DNA from 2 places in the Paenibacillus sp. FSL L8-0435 genome. Region 2 is predicted to be linked to the other one. Evidence: riboswitches for the same ligand, from Rfam matches in the RefSeq annotation. Region 2 holds a riboswitch; the other holds the start of a gene.
What was found. Region 2 has a riboswitch for thiamine pyrophosphate ahead of NST33_RS02330 (ABC transporter substrate-binding protein). Riboswitches for the same ligand answer to the same signal wherever they lie in the genome.
Positions count from the first base shown of each region.

Region 1: linked by a shared signal. The riboswitch ahead of NST33_RS04375 (ECF transporter S component) and the one ahead of NST33_RS02330 (ABC transporter substrate-binding protein) in region 2 are both predicted to bind thiamine pyrophosphate.

Region 1 is NZ_CP150185.1:947,081-951,602, reverse strand. Features, by position in the region: gene NST33_RS04385 (energy-coupling factor transporter transmembrane component T) at 77-871, opposite strand; gene NST33_RS04380 (ABC transporter ATP-binding protein) at 846-2,417, opposite strand; gene NST33_RS04375 (ECF transporter S component) at 2,418-3,011, opposite strand; TPP riboswitch at 3,241-3,351, opposite strand; gene NST33_RS04370 (pectate lyase) at 3,524-4,192, opposite strand.
Region 2 is NZ_CP150185.1:480,962-485,483, reverse strand. Features, by position in the region: gene NST33_RS02340 (hypothetical protein) at 332-841, opposite strand; gene NST33_RS02335 (phospholipase D family protein) at 970-2,259, opposite strand; TPP riboswitch at 2,806-2,918, shown strand; gene NST33_RS02330 (ABC transporter substrate-binding protein) at 3,140-4,180, shown strand; gene NST33_RS02325 (thiamine-binding protein) at 4,442-4,522, shown strand, end outside.

The DNA of each region.
Region 1 (4,522 bases), 470 kb from region 2:
GTTATTTCCAATAGAGACGCAGCTATAAGGAAAAAGTTACCGTTTACCTCAATATATTTCTATCTATCTCCCAATATTACCTCACATCCACCATCGTAGCATGATAAGGAAAGGTGACCCCAATGTAATAAGCCGCTGTTAAGGTGAGCATATAATAAAATACAAACCACAGATCAGCTCGCGAATAGCCAATCTGAATGTAATACGTCCGGCTTGCGCCATCCGTGAATCCCTTCGCTTCCATCGCTACCGCCATTCGCTGTGCACGGCGAATACTCTGTGCCAGCAGCGGAATAGCGTAACGCTTAAGTGTACCATACACATTCCAGCGAGAGCCACGTTGCCGTGTTCCACGAATACGAATGGCGTAACGGAGCGTCTGGAATTCATCCAGCAAAATGGGGATCATGCGCATCGCGGCCAGAAAGCTATAGGCATATTTTGCAGGAAGCCGCCACTGCTGCATCAGTGAATAAAACAGCCTTACCGGCTTCGTTGTCAGTCCGAACAGCAAGCCAGCCGCTGCCATGCTCAACGAGCGAAAACCCAAGTGTAGACCGCGATAGAAACTCTCCTCGGTTATGTGAATCAATCCCCACTTATACCATGTGGTCTCTCCCTTACCAAACATCATCATACCTGTGGACGTGGAGATAAACACCAGAATGAATGGTGATGCGTACAGCATCAATCTATACCACGGATGACCTGTCCAGCACAGTAACAGCATCATCGCCAACGCAACGTTGGCCATTACATTCAGATTGTGAATGAGGATAACGATGACAAACATCATCGTCAGAATGATCATCTTTAATCCCGGGTTGACGTTATGAAGCCAGGTTTCACGGTGAGGAAACGACAGTTGCATCAGTTAACCTCCCCTCATCTACCGTCCAGATTCGGGTGCAATATCTTTTTACAATTTCACGATCATGGGTAACCATAACAATAGCTGTTCCTTCACGCCGCAATTGCTCCAGTTGTGTTAACATGGCAAACGTATTACGGGCATCCTGTCCAAAAGTAGGTTCATCCAACAGCAGTATTCGCTGCTCTCTCACCAGTGCAGAGGCAACGCTCAAGCGTCGTTTCTGCCCCATCGATAATTGGTAGGGATGACGCTCGGAGAGGTCGATTAGTCCAAATTGATTCAACATATGATCAGTCCTGGCAAGTCTTTCTTCCGTTGTAAGCCTGCCCCCCAGCAATGAGAATTCTACTTCTTCCGCGACGGTGTTGGTCACAAATTGAAACTCCGGGTTCTGAAATACAAACGCGATTCGATCTGCAAGCTGCTCCGTTTTGCCAGAAGGCTGACCGTCCACCTCATAATGACCTGTTGTTTTCAGGATATTCATCAGAGATAACAACAATGAACTCTTGCCAGCTCCATTAGCTCCGACAATACCAATCCAATCCCCATGCCATACTTTGGCCTGTTCTACCTGAATGAAGGGTCTTTTCCCACGCCATCCGGTGAACTGCTGCAAGTCCAGTGCAGGCTGATAGGCGGGTGATACAGGCGATAAGGATGAGACGTGAGATATGGGGGATATACCCGGTGTATCGGATAAGCCAGACGATTGCTGTGTTTCCACACTTGAGATGCCGTGATCCACACGCACTTGAAGCTCTCCAGAAGCACTTCCCTCTTCTTGCTTAGCTGCCTGCTCGTGCTCATCCCACACACCCGGATACCAGATTCCATAAGCCTTCAGCTTGCCCCGTTCATCCGTAAATACCTGCTGTGCTGGCCCATCCGCCACAATCTTTCCTTCAGGTGATAACACAATGATGCGGTCGACCATATCTACAATCTTGTTTATTTTGTGTTCAACGATGATGATCGTTTTGTCACTGGCGATCCTTCTGACGGTATCCCACACCTGGGAAGTCCCCTCATCATCCAGCAGTGCAGTGGGTTCATCCAAAAACAATACCTCCGGGTCCATGGCAAGCATTGAAGCAATCACAAGACGCTGCTTCATCCCCTGAGACATGGACTGGATCAATACACGATTCTGTTCAAAGGATAACCCCACTTGTTTCAGATAATTTTCAATCAGAGCAGGCATCTCTTCACGCGAAATATTTCGGTTTTCCAGAACAAATGCGATCTCTTCATCCGTAAAGGACATACAGAACTGGGTATCCGGATCTTGAAAGACCACTCCTGCTTTGGCGGGAACCTGAATATCATCACATTTCATCGGAATCTCAACCGAACGTGGTATCAGACCGCTCAAAATTTGCAATAACGTCGATTTACCGGAGCCACTCGGGCCAAGCAACAGCACTTTCTCCCCTTGACGAACAGAGAGAGACAAGCCTTGAAATACCAAGGCTTTCTCTCCCGGGAACTTGCATCTTAGATTTGTCACACTTACCGCTTGCGAATTCCCCTCTCCGCTCATCTAATCCAGCGCCTCATAATCTTGTTTGGATACCGGTCTGAGTGAACGCGTTACACCGGTTAGTTCCAATGCTTTGGCGAGATAATAAGCGAACACTCCTGCAATCAAGATGCTTCCGATGAAGCGGAATCCGATAAATAACGTGTAGTTCCAGGCCGAGAGTGAATCAATATACCCGTACTGATAATCCAGCAAAAGCGAAGCCGCTGCAGCTCCTATGGCTGCAAGACAGGTGACAAACAGATTGGTTTTGCGATACAAAAATGCGGCGAAGAATATCTCTGCTCCCAATCCTTGCAACAGACCGTATACAAGTGTGGACATGCCCCATTCACTACCCAGAAAAGCACTTACCGTTGATGCCGCAACTTCGGCAAGAATAGCCACGCCTGGTTTACGAATGATAACAAAAGCAAACGTGCCCGCCATAAACCACATGCCGTAGATCATCTGCTCCGCATGAACGCCAAATGGTTTCATCAAGTCATATGTAGGTCCCCATATCTTGTAAATCACCCCAAACACTACTGCGATCACGATGGTTACCAGAATATCCGTTAGTTTCAATCGCTTGTTGCCTGCTGTTGTTGCCATGTTCTCTACGTCCTTCCTTTGTTCCCTGTGGGGTTTATCATAATAAACGAAAAAGCCTCCCCGGTTCCGGGAAGGCCTTACGCACAGTGTACATTCCTCACAATGATGTATGGGATGGATGTCGAAAATACGGAATATCAACCAGCTCCTCTCCGCCCTGGCAGATACACCACCACAGTTCAAAGAGGTCTGTTGTTCATCCACGTTCATTCTCACAATTCACCCTTACATATCGCAAATCCATGTTCTCTACGCTGGCATTACCCAGATCAGATGTACGGTCAGCGGCACAAGGCCACTCTCTCAGCCCAACTTCATTGAGCTCCCGGTTCACTTATTTCATTGCTTCTAATGTACATCAGATGGGTATTTGTGGCAATGGTCTCTACAAAAATCAAAAGTTGGCATAGGAAAAGGCATCCCCCTGGATGCCTTTTGGACATACTTCACGATGTGAAATAGCTACCTTATCCGTAGACGCCTTCAATCCGTATTCCAAGGTATCCCTGTTCTTAATATTGCGTGTTACCGGACTGGCTCGTTTTCCCTGAAGCAAACCCCTTGAACAACGTTGGCACTTTGGAATAACGGGTATTCGTAATTTTTCCTTGTGATGTGCTGCTGTCTGTACGCAAAATCGAATCTTTTACATTGGAAATGTTGGAGTTATCCAGCGTCATGTTAACTGCAAAGGAAGTTCCACCATTTTGGCGAACCAGCTTGCCAATATCGTCTGCACGGAAATTTTTGATGTTAATTGTTCCAGCTGCATTCATCTGGAACACTTTATCATAAGCCTTATATGCTGCCCCACCGGTAATGTTAACCGTTCCGGCAGACTTCAATGTCAGTGCATCCTCGCCCACGTCCTGCCAGACCACATTCGATATATTACAGTTGCCATAACAGTGAACACCATCAGCAGCTGGTGTTCCGATATTTACATTTTTGAGCGTAGCCCCTGCCTCCAGACGGAAGACTGGCTTCTGATTTTCTGCTTGAGATCCGTCGCCCAGTGTGGAAGGATTGGCTACAAATGTTTTACCTTGACCGTCATAGGTCGTACCCTTTGGAACAACAATGGTTGAATTTACAACCGTAGGCGCAGCCGCAGCCGGAACGGCACCAAATATAGAAGCAACCAAACCAGCGGACAGTAACAACGTCAACATTTTTTTCATAACTTTATTCCTCCCTTATTCTCTCGTTATTTGGTATTGTACAAGCCTGAGCTTGTACTGGAAGATCGTCAGAGGTGCACCTCTGTCCGACCCACAACCTAATCCTACCAAATAAGGAAGGTAACTAGAATAATCATTAGATCATGTTTGTATTTTCCAGCATAGAGCATGATGTTTCAACATGCTTAGCGGTATCGTATCTACTTGTTATGTACCGATATCAACTTCGAATATGCTCTATTTAAGCCACCAAAAGATTTAGACACGAAAAAAAGAAACCCTTAGTCTTTTTAAGACAGGGTTTCTACATGATACATTTAAAACTAATCT
Region 2 (4,522 bases):
ATTAAAGAAATCGAAATGTCTACTGTCATAACTTGACGGTGGGCATTTTTTTGTAGCTTTACTTTGTTCTAACAAATCTAACACACGTTATTATAGATAATTATCTCAAATTCAAGGTCTCGTTGCAGTTTTTTAGCATAATAACGCCGCTGAGATTCGTTAGATTTTTCGTTCCCTAAAAACTGGCCTAATAAGATGTTCTCGATTCGTTAGCGCTGTAATTGTGGTGGAAGGTAGCCTATCTTTGCCTCTGATCACCTTAAATCAAGGGAAAGAATTCGCTCTATTCATTTGCACAAGATTGCCCAGGAAATACTTATGGCCAACCGAATCAAACACTTTTGTTAACGACAGGCACTACAGGGCCATTGCCTTTGATGAATTTACCGAATACATATCGGACGAGGGGTCCCAAAATGATCAATTGATATGGCAGCGCCAGGCTGAAGTTACGAGCAATGGTATGGAGATACGTACGGAATACGGATGACCCACTTAATTGATCAGCGAGATATGCTGAAACCATCCCATACAAGGACATGATCAGAACCATGCCAATCACCATAAAAAATGACATGGCTAGCACACCCAGAATTTTGTTGGACTTGTCAAAGGGCAAGGAAAAAGCAATCTTTCTCGCCACAGGGCCAACAATGAAAGACTCCACCAGAAACGCGATGACAAAACATAATATGAATTGAAGCAGTATCTCAAGCGGGGACATCTTACCGAGTAACCCACTGTGCCATAAATTGAATGTCATCATGACGACAACCATTCCTGTACACATCATTAATCCGAAAATAATTTGTTCCTTCTTGCTTGTTGGCAATTCTCTCATCCTCTCTGTTTACCTTCGTAATTATAGAGATGAGGAAACCCTCCACATAAGTGAACATTCTGTGAACAGTTGTGATTTTTCCAAATTAAAATTTGTAAAAGTAGCTATATCTATTAGCTGGTTCTTCTCTACAACAGAAATCTCCAGAGAAAAGACAGTTTGGATAAAGCTGTGATTGCCATTCGTTTGAAAACAGGGCCTTTCTGATTCGTAGATTCTGCTGGATACTCACCATTATTCACACGTGTACTATGTGCACGTTTGATATCCATAGCTTCTGTTAGTTCGTTGGCGAATGCAGAACCAGAAATGACCACAGCAGATTCGGTATTTAGAAAGGCGGATCTGGGATCAAGGTTATACGAACCAACCATGCTGAGGTAATCATCCATGACAAATGATTTGCCGTGTATGGAATAAGGGCCTTGGTATTCATAAATGGCCAGATTGGTATCAAGCAACCGTTTCTTAGAGCTTAAGTATCCCGCGAAAGCCAAAGGGTTAGGGGTCTGCTGGATTGAATTGGTTACCATGACCCATTCTGCTTTTGGATTCATCGACAGATGTACGGCTTTCTTCATTTTCTTGGTAGGAATGGCATATGGCGTCTGAAGGTACACCTTCGACTTTGCTTGATTGGCGAAATGAACAAATGCTCTCCACATGATCGGGTCTTTATACAGCCTTTGGATTGGATTGTGAATGAAAGCGACGTGGTCGGAACGAAGAGCCTCTTGAGCCCATTCCTTCGGCAACACTTTAACAAAAGGATCGCTCTGAGCCCGAGCTTTTTTATATAACTGAGCCAGCCGAGCCAGCTCTTTTAACCCCTTTGCATGATGTTGACGTTTGGCATGTTTTTCTGGTTTGGTGAATGGATGTTCCCATAACAGATCTATATATTTTTTCATTTCAACAACTGTGCTGTTCGTATTATGGTTTGGATTGTAAACAAGGACATCCCGATCGAATACATAGTCTTTTTTGGGTTGCAATGCCATGTATCTATCACCAATATTTTGGCCGCCAATGATGCCATATGTGTTGTCGACAAGAAAGATCTTGTCATGCAGACGGTTATGCCATGTCCATGGCATAACTATGTTGAGTGGTTCATAATACCTTAACTCCACATTGGGGTGAGCTGCAATGGCATTAGGAATATCACGCAATTCTCCGCGCATGTTGTGAAAAATCCCGTCTAAAATGATTCGAACATGAACACCCCGATCAGCTGCATCGAATAAAGCAGCAAAAAAGAGTTGAGATGTTTTTCCTTTTTGGATGGAGTAATAAGCCAGGTCGATGCTTGTTTTTGCCTCTCGAATGGTCTGGATTCTCACCTGACCGGATTGAAAGCCGTCCTCCAAGAGCAGTACGCGATCTGTCGTACTTCCTGCGGTTAACAATTTTTGCATATCCGTATTTTCAATAGTAGATGGAGACGGAACCAAAAATAAAAGGTAAGCTGTGAAAAAAACGTAGACACAATAGGACAGAATAATTGCGAATATGGTTTTAAGGATCATTCAGTACGCCCCCATTTTTATGTAAAAAGTAATTATTTGTATAGCAGTACTATCTCCTTTTGTATCTAAATTATGTTGTTTAAATGAAGCAAGCGTCTCCGGTCAAGGTCAATCGATCAAGAGCTGATCACTGAAATAGGGAAAGCAGCCCTGATGCGACGAGATATCAAACATCGGATTTGATCCAAGTTTTTGTTGAAAACCTTCCAGATCCTCAGCACTGAGGCTATGGCCCACTATCCGATGCTTTTGCACTCAGCCAGATTTCCTTATATGATTCGCCACGATAATTATTGAAAATAACACATCTAAACAGGCTGATATACATATGTATAACGGCCTGTTTGATAAGTTCATACGTGTCCCCATCCAGTTCCTGACTGGACACGTTCCACCCGCTGGCCTATAATTACACCTAGTAATGCCCGTAACTTCATAGTTTCCCAGGGGAGTCGGAATTGGCCGGCTGAGAGTGTATCCCACCAAGATACTAACCCTTAGACCTGATCTGGATCATGCCAGCGTAGGAATCGGAGTATATCGAAATGGCACAGCCCTATGGCTGAACGCCACCTCTCTAACGCCTGCACGCGTCCCGGAATACGGGGCGCTTTTTTAATGTTCTTTTATATAGCCAGAGAGCTAAAAAAAGTGACGTTATCCAGATCTCAACTGGTATAAATCTGTCGATTTATGCAAGATGATTGGATATGAAGCCAAGGAGTACCCCGTGCCAATCGGCCGGACATACCGAAGGAGAGAACCACAAATGAAATGGCGTAAAACGATGGGATTGTTGCTCTTATGCGTGCTTATGGTGACTGTAGCCGCATGTGGTGGCAAAGAAGCTGCCCCAGCTGGGCAGAACGGCAACACAAATACGGAAAGCAGCAACGAAGGTGACACTGCCGCCCTGAAAGATATTAAAGTGGTGCTCGATTGGACACCAAATACGAATCATACCGGCCTGTATGCGGCTGTAGATCAAGGTTTTTACAAGGCCGAAGGCTTGAACGTGGAGATTGTACAACCAGGTGCCGGTGGCGCAGATACGATGGTTGCCTCCAATGAAGTGCCTTTTGGCGTAAGTTATCAGGAGAGTGTAACTCAAGCCCGCACACAGGGTGTTCCATTGGTCTCCATCGCAGCAGTTATTCAGCATAATACATCCGGGTTCGCTGCTCCGGCGGATCGGAATATCAAATCACCGAAAGATTTTGAAGGTAAAACCTATGGCGGTTGGGGTTCCCCTGTGGAAGAAGCCGTGATGCAATCCATTATGGAAGGCGACGGAGCCGATGTATCGAAAGTGAAAAACATTAACATGGGTGATGCCGACTTTTTCACCGCAGTGAAACGGGACATTGATTTCGCGTGGATTTTCTACGCTTGGACAGGTATTGAAGCCGAACTGCGCGGGGAACCGATCGACATGTTATATGTAAAGGATTATTCAGAAGCACTAGATTACTACACACCTGTCCTCGTAACGAACGAGCAGACGATCCAAAACGATCCTGAGCTGGTGAAAGCATTCTTGAAAGCCACTTCCGAAGGGTATCAATATGCGATTGATCATCCCGAAGACGCAGCCAACATTCTGATCAAGGCCGTACCGGATCTGGACAAGGAATTGGTACTGGCAAGCCAGAAGTGGCTCAGTCCGAAGTACACGGATGACGCCCCTCGCTGGGGGGAACAGAAACAGGAAGTGTGGCAGAACTACACCGACTGGATGTTTAGCAAAAAACTGCTGGATGAACAGATCGATGTGAGCAAGGCATATACAAACGAGTTTTTACCCCAATAAAATTTCTCATATAAAACGAACTTAATATTTACACGAGGACGGAGAGGACAGAAATAACGTGAAAAAGCGAAGCGGTCGCCTAAAAGCTTTCTGAAAGAAAGCTTCATCGGAAGCATACGCTATCACCGGATTTTCCCTTTAGAGAAAGGGAATCAAAAAATCTGGGGATAACAGCGATTGGAAGGTTATTCTGTCATCGAAGTGCTAAGTGTAACAGTTATTAGTTCATTTTATATATCACGAAAGGAGCCGTGATCTCTCATGGCAAGCACATTACTTAGCATTCAGGTTATTCCCAAAACGCCAAATGGCGAGAACTCTTATCCTTACGTAGATCGCGCC